2 regions of the Atopobium sp. oral taxon 416 genome follow, and region 1 is predicted to be linked to the other one. Evidence: riboswitches for the same ligand, from Rfam matches in the RefSeq annotation. Region 1 holds a riboswitch; the other holds the start of a gene.

Region 1 (5,756 bases):
GCCAGGTGTTGTTTCCATGATTCCTCCCGCGCTGTTCCAGATTTCTCTGCTACGTGCTGCTGATGAGCTGGAAGTGCACAGAACTTCTCGCTGTCAATGATAAGTTTAACTCTTAATTTCTCACCAACAACGAGAAGTTATAGATAAAACTTATCTCTGATGACGAGAAGTTCTAACTATATCTTCATTCCATCGGAGAGAAGTATAGGGAAATCTCCCAAGTCCCATTGAGGCCTCTGTAAATGGAGAACGTGCACCTCTCCGGCTCCAGAGAGATGCACGCCAGGTACCAAGAATGGTGAACGCCTCAGCTATGCCTCATAAGCCGTGAGCCACAGATTGGGCGCTTCGCAATGGGCATCATTGGCAGCTGAGAACCAGCGGCCAGCCATATCGTTCTGCTCGACGAGAAGCTTCACGTCGTCGGAGACCGTCGTGTCAGTATCCATAGCAGCAAGGATATCGTCGTAAGTCGTGCTGACATCCTTCTGAGCGATGACTGCGTCGCTCTCGGTTGCGTCGAAGACCATGCTCTCCTTGGTGCTGTTGTCCCAGGCGCCCCACTTGTCGAGTCCGTCGCCATTCGGGCTGCCGGTCTCGAGGAAGTTCTTGAGGTAGGCGTTGAATACCTTTGCCATTGCTTCATATCCAGGCTGGTCGAAGGTATTGGGAATGAGCTTTGCATAGTTGTTCTCGGTGGAGAGCATCGGCACGAAAATGCCGTGGAATGCACCGTAGGTATCAATCTTAACCTGGGAATTGTCGCTGCCGAAGTCGACCTGGCAGACATAGATGTCCTTGTCGTAGGAGCCAGACATCTGCTCGGCAGAGCATTCAGCATTGAAGATGCGGTACATGTCGCAGCCTACTTGATGGCAAATGCCTGGGCAGCCTTGAGCTTGTCTTCTGAGAGCGCGGCCATGGGATCGGACTTCCAGAACGCATCGAAGGCGCTGAACATGCTGAACTCCGTGGAGCCGGTCAACATGATGAGCGGCACAGCGTGATAGGAGGCATTCGCGAAGCCACCCTTGGGAAGCGCGATGTCGTCCTCGTAGAGGTGCGGGAAGACGCTCATGCGGATGGAGGCATTGCCCATAAGGGGTGCAAGCCTCTCGCCGGAGACCGAATAGAGCCAGTCACGCACTGCACTGTCATCAGAGAGGAGCCACTGATAGGCGCTCTCTTCGTCTGCAGCCTTGCCATCCTCCATAGCAAGCGGCACAAGAGCAGCTGCAATCTTTTTCTGGGAAGGCTCGAGCTCTGCTGTCGTCATTCCGCCCGAGAATGCGATGGCCTTGTCGAACTTGCCCTCGAACAGCGGGCTCATGAGCATGGCCATGACATCGCGGCCGCCAGCAGAGAAGCCGGATACCGTGACATTCTCGGGGTCTCCGCCGAATGCCTCGATGTTGCTGCGTACCCAGTCGAGTGCCGCTGCGATGTCGAGGAGCGTGAAGTTGCCGGTATCATTCCCGAGGGCAGGGAGGCAGTTGAATCCGAAGAGGCCCAGGCGGTAGCTCAGCGAGACGTAGACACATGAGTTATTCACGACAAGATCCTTGCCGGGAATCTCCTGCGCATTTCCGGTCTGGTTGTTTCCGCCGTGGATATAGACGAGGACCGGGAGCTTGCTTGCGCCTTCTGTAGCATAGACATCGAGGTTGAGGCAGTCCTCTGTGCCAGTGACCTCGTTGTTCGTATACTGCAGCGCTGGCTGTGCTGGCTGGGTGCAGTCACGCTCTTCCGTCCAGGATTCGGGCTCTTCTGGCGCCTGCCAGCGGAGCTCTCCCTCTGGAGACTTGCCGTAAGGCACGCCGTACCAGATGTTCACGCCGCCCTCGTTCGTGCCCTTGACGGGACCGTATGCAGTCTTTGCGACCAAGCTATCGCTCTTCGCGGCATCTGTCTGATTGGATGAGCCGCTCTGCTGCTGTGTGGTTCCGCAGCCAGCAAGCAGCATCCCCAGTGCTGCTGCCGAAAGGCTGCCTGCTCCGACGAAGCTCCTCCGCGATATCGTTCTCTTGCCCATCTCTGTTTCCTTTCTCCCCTGTATTCCGTTCTTCCGATATCTTTCGCCTGGATGGCCAGACGCTATCGGCATAAAAAACTCCCCGGTGGCATAGCTGCATACATCTGGCATGAGATGTACGAGTAATGCCTCCCGGGGAGTAACAAGCTCGTGTAGAGAGCAATCTATCATCCAAGGCACGATAGCCGGCATAAGAATCCCAACGTCAGCGGCGAGTGGCATCCATTTTGTTTCTGAATGGTATCTGGAATGCGATACAAGCCAGCTTGCCTGTGGTAGGGCGCAGGATGGCAGGTACGACATTGAACCCCAGCAGTGCGCATTCATCTCTCGTTGACGGCAAGGATTCGGGACACAGCGGATGGAGAGAAGTCTTCCGCTATTCTCTATGCCTTGTGCGCCTTCACAGCGAGCATGGTTGGGATATTGAACTCATGAAGCCTGCCCTCGCCGTTCGTGTCATCAGACACATCGTCGATCACGAGGCCGGCATGGAGCATGCCGCCCAGGATCTCTTCGGGAGAATGGGAGAACTGCATGCCGGCATCCTGTGCCGCGAGCTCGTCTGCAAGGGAAGGATCTGCGACGGGGTCGAACGGCAGGCTGTGGATGATGCGCTCTTCTGCTTCATCGACGACGTAGTTGAAGCCACCAAAATCGAAGCCTGCGAGAAAGGCGCCACCCGGTACGAGTACGCGTGTGACTTCTTGGAAGATGGGTGCGCATTCACGCACGTAGCAGAGGCTCACAGGATTCAGGACCATATCGAAGCTTGCGTCCTGAAACGGCAGCGCTTCCGTCATGTCTGTCTTCACGATCTCGATGCTATAGCCTTCACGCTCGGCGACGAGATGCTCGCTTGCAAGCTGTGCCTCCGACTGGTCGAGCACGGTGCATCTGGCTCCTGCGGCAGCAAGAACCGGCATCTGCTGGCCTCCTCCTGCAGCAAGGCCGAGGACTCGTGTCCCTTGAAGAGGCGGGAACCAGCTTCTCGGCACCGGTTTTGTCGGCGTGAGCACGATCTGCCATCTGCCTTCTGTGGCGGCCTTATAGGTTTCATGGTCGATGGGCTTGCCCCATTCCCAGTCCTCGCTGACCCAGCGGTTAATCGTCTCGGCGTTGATGTCCTGATAGCGCTTGGATTCCATGGCTCCTGCGTCCTTCCGTCGGATTTCTCATCGAGTATATCAGCCGCCTCTGCCGTTTTGCTATCTGGCTTTCAGGTGCTACAATCCGGCTTGCAGCTGCAGACGAATTTCTGGAGCATGCAGACATAGAGGGGAGCTGGTGCATAGCCGGCTGAGAGGGGACAGATGGTCCCGACCCTTTGAACCTGATGTGGATAATGCCAACGAAGGGAGCGCCATGACGCAGATGGATGCTGCGCGTGCCGGTACAGTGACCGACGAGATGCACGCGGTAGCAGTGGCAGAACACAGATCCGACGAATTCATCAGAGACAGTGTCGCAAAGGGAACGATCGCGATTCCTGTCAACCCGGCACACAAGAAGCTTCGTCCCTGCGGGGTAGGAGCAGGCCTGCGCACGAAGGTCAACGTGAATCTCGGCATCTCCGGAGACATCCAGAATGCACCGGAGGAGTGGGAGAAGGTAAGGATTGCCGAGCAGTTTGGCGGCGATGCGATCATGGACCTCTCGAACTTCGGCAAGACCCGTCCGTTCCGCAGAGAACTTATAGCCAAGACGCCGCTGATGGTCGGCACGGTGCCCATCTACGACGTGATCGGCTACAAGGACAAGCCGCTCGTCGAACTTACGGCCCAGGACTTCCTGGATGTCGTGGAAGCACATGCAGAAGACGGCGTCGACTTCATGACCATCCATGCAGGCTTCAACCGTTCTGTCCTGAATACGTTGCTCGAGACGAAGCGCCTCACGAATGTCGTGTCGCGCGGAGGATCGCTCCTCTTTGCATGGATGATGACAACAGGGGAGGAGAATCCCTTCTACGAGCACTTCGATGAGGTGCTCGAGATCCTGCATGACCACGACGTGACGATCAGCCTGGGCGATGCGATGCGTGGCGGCTCCACCTACGATGCAACGGATGCCTGCGAGGTGTCGGAGCTTGTCGAGCTCGGCAAGCTCACGACGCGTGCCTGGGAGAAGGGCGTCCAGGTCGTCGTCGAAGGGCCGGGACACATGGCCCTGGATGAGATCCAGGCAAACATGAAGCTCCAGAAGCGTCTCTGCCATGGTGCGCCGTTCTATGTGCTCGGACCCCTCGTGACCGATATCGCACCGGGCTACGACCACATTACGGCTGCCATCGGCGGCGCCGTGGCGGCATCCACTGGTGCTGACTGGCTCTGCTATGTGACGCCGGCAGAGCATCTGAAGCTCCCGAATGCCAAGGAAGTACGCGAAGGCCTCATCGTCACGCGCATCGCAGCGCATGCGGCAGATATCGCGAAGGGCATCCCTGGAGCACGCGACATCGACAACAAGATGAGCGATGCCCGCCGCCGTGTGGACTGGGATGGCATGTTCGAGTGCGCTATCGACCCCGACCGTGCAAAGGAGATCATCGCAAAGGCGCCGCCTGAGGAGGATGGCACCTGCACGATGTGCGGCAAGATGTGCGCTGCCCGTACCGTGAACAGGATCATGGCAGGACTGACGGTCGATCTCGGCTAGAAGCGAAGAGAAGCATAGAAAGCAGCCTGGAGCAGATGGCAGCATCTGCCTTAAGGCTGCATGGAGGAGCATAGTTATGAATACGGAAGGGCTCGGTACCTGTCTCGACAATGTGCGCAAGGCATCGCCCCTTGTGCACTGCATCACGAACTACGTCACGGTGAACGACTGCGCGAATGCGGTCCTCGCAATCGGCGCATCCCCGATCATGAGCGACGAGCCGGACGATGTGGAAGACATCACGTCGATCTGCGCAGGGCTCGACCTCAACATCGGCACCCTGAACCATAGAAGCATCGATGGCATGGACCATGCTGCAGCAAAGGCAGCATCTCTCGGACATGCAATCGTGCTCGACCCTGTCGGTGCCGGTGCTTCGAAGCTCCGCACCGAGACGGCGAAGCATCTCCTCGACACGTACCATCCCCAGCTGGTCCGCGGCAACATGAGCGAGATCCGTGCTCTCGGCGGCGCCTCTGCTTCGACCCGTGGCGTCGATGTGTCTGCTGCCGATGCAGCGACTGAGGAGAACCTCTCCGAGGCAGCAGCATTCGTGGCTGGCCTTGCCAAGGCATGGAAGTGCACGGTCGCCGTCACCGGTGCCATCGATATCGTGAGCGACGGCAAAAGGACCTCAGCTATCAGGAACGGCGTCTCCCTGATGGGACGCATCACGGGCACGGGCTGCATGCTTTCGGCGATGCTTCCGGCCTTCTTGGCAGCAAACGATGATGTGTATGTGGCAAGCGTAGCCGGCATCTCGATGATGGGCATCTGCGGCGAGAAGGCACGCTCCCGTATGGCAGGGGAGGACGGCACCGGATCTTTCCGCACCTACCTGATCGATGCGCTCTCGAATATCCAAGGCAAAGAGCTCGTGGCATCTGCAAAGGTGGCCGATCTCTGATGGCGGCAGATGCAAAGCTCGGACCCTGCCAGCGCGGTCCCTGGTCTGCTGACGCTATCAGGCAGAGCATGCTCTGCTATGCCGTGACGGATAGGGCTTGGCTCCGCGGCAGGACGCTTGCCTCCTGTGTCGAGGCGGCAATTCAAGGCGGAGCCACGT
Region 2 (5,756 bases), 340 kb from region 1:
CCGAGGATCAGGTTATCGAGGCAGTCCGCTACTTGCAGAGCAAGGGGGTCAAGCGCTTTGGACTCCATGCGCTACTTGCCTCGGCAACGCTCAGCGATGACTACTATCCGACGGTAGCGAAGTTCCTGTGCCGGCTGGCGGTGAGACTCAAACAGGAGCTCAGCGCCGACGTGACCCTGATCAACCTCTCCGGAGGCGTGGGTATTCCCTATAAGCCTACTGATCCCGCCAACAACATCGAGGTGATCGGCGAGAAAGTACATCAGGTCTTCGATGAGATCTTGAAGCCTGCTGGGATGCAGGATGTTGCGCTCGCGACCGAGATGGGCCGCTTCATGTTAGGGCCTTACGGCGCACTCGTGACCCGCGTTATCAACCTGAAGCACACCTACGACGACTATGTGGGCGTCGATGCCTGTGCGGCAGACCTGATGCGCCCGATGCTCTACGGCGCCTACCACTACATTACGGTGATAGGAAAAGAGGATGAACCTAAAAACCACACCTACTCGGTGACGGGTGGGCTCTGCGAAAACTCAGATAGGTTTGCGACGCATCGACCACTGCCTGAGGTTGAGACCGGTGATCTTCTTTTCATTCACGACTGCGGCGCCCACGGGCATGCGATGGGCTATAACTACAACGGTAAGCTGCGTTCGGCGGAGATCCTTCTGCGGGAAGACGGCAGCACGATGCTCATGCGTCGGCGTGAGACACCGATGGACTACTTTGTAACGCTTGACTGCCTGCCGATCTACAGGACACTACAGGCGATCTACGACAGAAAACTCGAAAGGGGAGAACACTGACCATGCGTGAAGAAATGGATGCTCAGCACATTATCGACTACATCGCGACGGCTCCGAAGAAGACTCCGGTGAAACTCTTTTTGAATCTGAAGGAAGGCTCCAAGATCGACTGGGGAGATGCCCATGTCTTCGGCGACGGGCCTTCGCACATCGTCTTCGGGGATTGGTCTGAGCTGCAGCCGATCCTGGCGGCGCACGAGGATGAGATCCAAGACCTCGAGATCGAGAATGACCGCCGGAACTCCGGTGTCACGCTGCTTGACCTGAAGAACATCAATGCCCGTATTGAACCGGGCGCTATTATCCGCGAGAAGGTCTCCATTGGAGACAACGCGGTCATTATGATGGGTGCCGTGATCAACATCGGCGCCGTGATCGGTGAGGGCACGATGATCGATATGGGTGCCGTCCTCGGCGGCCGCGCGATCGTAGGCAAACACTGCCACATCGGGGCGGGCACCGTCCTCGCAGGTGTCGTGGAGCCCGCAAGCGCTAAGCCGGTCACGATCGACGACGATGTGATGATCGGCGCTAACGCGGTCGTGATCGAAGGCGTCCACGTGGGCAAAGGCGCGGTCGTGGCTGCCGGCGCCGTCGTAATCTCCGATGTGCCGGAGAATGCTGTCGTAGCCGGATGCCCTGCAAAGGTTGTCAAGATGAGGGATGCCGAAACCGAGAGCAAGACGGCTCTGATTGACGCCCTGCGCAATCTGTAAGGTGCTTGCTTCCTGTCGAGCTCAGGATAGATGAACTCGACAGGGACAGGTGTCAACAGACACACATATATACAAAAAGTGACGGCCCCCACACCTGAGGTGTGAAGGCCGTTGCCTGAATGCCCTTGTTCTGAACCTGAGCCGGTTAATTCGTGCTGCTCATTGTTGAGTTTGAGGAACCACTCCCGGCTGAGGAGGAAGTGTTGTTGCCCTTGTTCGAAGAGCTGTTGCCATTCTGTGAACCGGAGGTTGAAGAACCGGTGCCGCTGGTGCCCGTGGAGGAGCTGGAACTGCTCTGTCCTGAGGTGTTGGAGCCGGTGTTTCCACTCGTTGTAGAGCTGCTGTTCGATCCGGTGCTACTCTGGGAGCTGCCGCTTGTGCTGTTCGGGGTAGAGCCACTCTTGTTGGTTGTGGCACCCGTGGAGCTGCTTGAGCCGGTGTTGCCCGATGCCGTGTTGTCGGTGCTGGACGTCGTGCCACTGGTGGTATCACTGGTCGTGCCCGTATCAGTGCCGGTTGTGTTCTCCTGGTCGACTGCGGATGCGTTCTCATTGGCGGTCTCGTCGTTGGTGTCGCTCTCATTCGCACGGTTTCTTCTGTCAGCTGTCTGATTGCCGGTATCCTTGTTGAGGCCAGAGCCGGTGGTCTCCTCCTGCGGTGCGGGATTGAGGATCGCGGTCTTCTGGCCTAAGCCTTCACCGGCGGTGACGGTGTTGATAATGACAGCCGTGATGATAACCGCGACGACAGCCGCGATCGTCGTGACGATCGCGATATTGCGCTTCGTCTTACTCTGGCGCTGTTTCTCCTTGTTCAGGAGTTTCTTGGAAGCGATGCGGGTGCCGTCCGGGCCGATCTCGTAGTTGTCGAGTTCGGAGGAATCCATCACGCCTTGGACTTGCTCATTGCCGTGGTTGGAGAGGTTCTCTTTGATCTTGCTTGCGGAGCGGGACAGGATGTTCTTGTAAACGCTCGTGACAATCGCAGAGATACCGGCGCCGAGACCGACACCGATGAGTGAGCCTGCGATACCGATACGGCCGGAGAGCAGGGTTGAGGTGACTGCTGAGAGCCCGGTTGCCAGGACCTGGGCGAAGGAGATATCGGAGAAGATGCCCTTGTCCTTTTTCTCAGGCTGCGCCGCAACCGCCTGGCTGTTGCTGACCGCCTGGTAGGGATTGGTCTGCGGCTGGTAGTAAGGATTGTCGGCGTCCTGATAGAAACGGGTGGTGGCTTGTTTTTTGAAATAGGTTGAGCGCCGCTGTGTCGGGACGCGCTGGGCGCGCCTATCTGTCATGCCGGGCTCGACGACCGTTCGGTCAGCCTCGCCTTCGGTGGCAACGCGGGCACGCTTAGCCATGTCCGGGTCGGCTACGGTTTTGTCCGCATCCTCTTTGAAGTGTGCGGCATCATTTCTTTGTTCGGGCGAAAAGTACTGCGTCTTATCGCTGTCTGTCACAGGAGATTCCCCCTTGAGTATGTATCAGACGTATATATCGGTGAAATCGAATCTTACAGTATAGAAGTTAGGTATGGCTCTGATGTGTGTCGCAGAGATTGATTTTTGATCCTTCACATCTGTGTGGAAATACTGAAAGCAGGCATATGGAGGCGGAAGGATCGCTCGGTTGCTCTACTCAATTCTACACATTTTAGGCATCTAACGGCGCAGAGGGCCACGTTTGCCGAAAAAATCTCTGTTCTGCCTGGTTCAGATAGTGAAATAATCCGGTAAAAGTGTAATACTTAGCTGAGTACGTGCTTGTCAAAACCGTCAGACGGAGGTTTTAAGATGCTCGTTAATGCAACACACATGCTTCAGTCAGCTGAGAAGGGCCACTATGGTCTGGGTGCATTCAACACCAACAACCTTGAGTGGGCTCAGGCAATCCTTACGGCAGCTGAAGAGGAGCAGTCACCGTTGATTGTTCAGTGCTCCATGGGCGCTGCAAAGTATCAGGGTGGCTACAACGTCGTTTACAACATTGTCAATACCCTCGTTAAGAACATGAACATCACGGTACCGGTAGCCCTACACCTCGACCACGGCAACTATGAGGCATGCTTCGAGGCTATGGACGCAGGCTTCACCTCGATCATGTATGATGGCTCTCACGAGAAGAGCTTCGACATCAACGTCGAGCACACCAAGGAGCTCGTCGGCATCGCTCATAAGAAGGGCATTTCCGTAGAGGCTGAGGTCGGCGGTATCGGCGGCACCGAGGACGGCGTCACCGGCATGGGTGAGATCGCAGACCCGAAAGAGTGCAAGACCATCGCTGATCTCGGCGTTGACTTTCTCGCCTGTGGCATCGGTAATATCCACGGCCTGTATCCGAAGAACTGGAAGGGCCTGCAGTTTGATGTCCTCGGCAACATCAAGAAGGAAGTTGGAGACCTCCCGCTTGTCCTTCATGGCGGCACCGGCATTCCTGTTGACCAGGTCAAGAGGGCAATTTCCCTTGGTATCTCCAAGATCAACGTCAACACCGACCTGCAGGTTGTCTTCTCCGCAGCAACCAAGAAGTACTATGAGGAGAAGAAGGACGAGCTCGAGAAGGGCTACGATCCTCGTAAGGTCTTAAAGCCGGGAAAAGAGGCTATCGTTGTCCGCACCAAGGAGCTTATGGAAGAGTTCGGCTCCGTCGGCAAAGGCTGGGAGTAGTCACTAATAACTACCTATAGTCTGAGCTAGGTTGTGTCCTCCGTTTCCGTAAGGAAGTGGGGGACACTGCATTGTAACGGGCGTTTGTACGTTGTGTCCTGCTCATTGACAGCATGCGTACCCTTTGGTATCCCTGAAAGTGCACTGAGAGGCTGGGGTGCCACGAACGTGGCTGAGAAAACCCATGGAACCTGATCTGGACAATACCAGCGCAAGGGAGCTTCCATTTGGATGCAGGCGTTGCTGAACGCCGCCGATGCATTCTGACAGCCCCTCGAACAATAGAGGGAGTGATCAAACGTGCAGACCATCGACCAACAAAAACGAGGGTTCACGATCCGCGAAGTGGTGTTCCTCGCGATCATCGCGATCTTTTTCGGGATCATCTATCAGCTCTGGAGCTATGTCTACTATCTTCTAGCCGCAACCCCGCTTGAGCCCTTTGCAAACGATATCACCTTAGGTGTCTGGGTTATGGCAGGCCCGCTGGCGGGAATCCTGCTCAAGCGCCGTGGTGTCTCAATTATCAGTGAGTTCCTGGCTGCCGCAGTCGAGATGCTTCTCTTCTCGAGTTGGGGCGTCGGCGACCTGATCAACGGAGCAGTCCAAGGTTTGGGCTCTGAGCTGGGCTTCGCTACCTGCCGCTACAGGAACTGGGACAAAGCTGGACTCTTCTGGGGTGCCCTGTGGACGACGATCATCACTTTCGCTTGGGACCTGCTGAGAAGTGGTTATGCGGAGTACGGCGTAGGCATGTGCATTGCCCTCTTTATCATCCGCTTCGCCTCAATCGGCCTCTTCTCCGGCGTGCTGGTCTATAAGATCGCCGAACTTGTCAACAAGACGGGCTTGCTTGACAAATGACGCTTTCCCTTAAAACACAAGACCTGAGTTTTCGCTACCGCGACATCCTGATCTTTTCCCATCAGAACTTCGAGGTGCCGCTGGGCGAATTCTCAGTCCTGAGCGGCCCTTCCGGCAGTGGCAAGTCGACGCTGCTGAAGTTGCTCGCCGGCCTCTATCCACGCTACGGCGGCACCATCACCTCCGGCAACGTCTATCTGGAAGGACAGGTGGCCGGGATCTGTATGCCTTTTGAGCGTGCTCAGCGGGTTTCGATGCTCTTCCAGCATCCCGCCCGGCAATTCAGTATGCGCACGGTCGCACAGCAGATCGACTTTGCTTGCGCGAACCTGCAGGTACCTAAAGAGGAAGTTGCAGAGCGTCGACAGGAAGTCCTGAAGCGTCTCAATTTGGAGCACCTGGCTCAGCACATTGTGACCACCCTCTCCGGTGGTGAGCAGCAGTGCGTGGCGCTCGCTTGCGTGCTCGCGATGCGCTCCAAGATCATCCTGCTCGACGAGCCCTTCGCCAATGTAGACGTGCATGGACGTGCCTATATTCTGAAAGTTTTAAAAGGGCTACAGACACGGGAAGGCACGACCATATTTTTGGCTGACCACGAGCTGGAAGGCTACCGGGGGATTGCGACTAAGCTCTTTTCGCTTTCCGGGGAAACCCACGAGCTCACCGAGAAGCCGCTCGACATGCTGCCGGAGGGGAAGT

Evidence for each region. Region 1 has a riboswitch for thiamine pyrophosphate ahead of thiC (phosphomethylpyrimidine synthase ThiC). Riboswitches for the same ligand answer to the same signal wherever they lie in the genome.
Region 2: it holds a riboswitch for thiamine pyrophosphate, as region 1 does, so the genes downstream of both, J4859_RS06275 (ECF transporter S component) here and thiC (phosphomethylpyrimidine synthase ThiC) in region 1, are expected to answer to the same signal.

What each region holds. Positions count from the first base shown of each region.
Region 1 covers NZ_CP072380.1:809,432-815,187, forward strand. Annotated here, with positions in the region: gene J4859_RS04390 (ATP-binding protein) at 1-18, opposite strand, end outside; gene J4859_RS04395 (carboxylesterase family protein) at 312-857, opposite strand; gene J4859_RS04400 (carboxylesterase family protein) at 866-2,032, opposite strand; gene J4859_RS04405 (class I SAM-dependent methyltransferase) at 2,419-3,180, opposite strand; TPP riboswitch at 3,304-3,409, shown strand; gene thiC (phosphomethylpyrimidine synthase ThiC) at 3,398-4,690, shown strand; gene thiM (hydroxyethylthiazole kinase) at 4,767-5,597, shown strand; gene thiE (thiamine phosphate synthase) at 5,597-5,756, shown strand, end outside.
Region 2 covers NZ_CP072380.1:1,148,261-1,154,016, forward strand. Annotated here, with positions in the region: gene J4859_RS06255 (diaminopimelate decarboxylase) at 1-809, shown strand, start outside; gene dapD (2,3,4,5-tetrahydropyridine-2,6-dicarboxylate N-acetyltransferase) at 812-1,525, shown strand; gene J4859_RS06265 (hypothetical protein) at 1,671-2,984, opposite strand; gene fba (class II fructose-1,6-bisphosphate aldolase) at 3,318-4,190, shown strand; TPP riboswitch at 4,334-4,426, shown strand; gene J4859_RS06275 (ECF transporter S component) at 4,491-5,054, shown strand; gene J4859_RS06280 (ATP-binding cassette domain-containing protein) at 5,051-5,756, shown strand, end outside.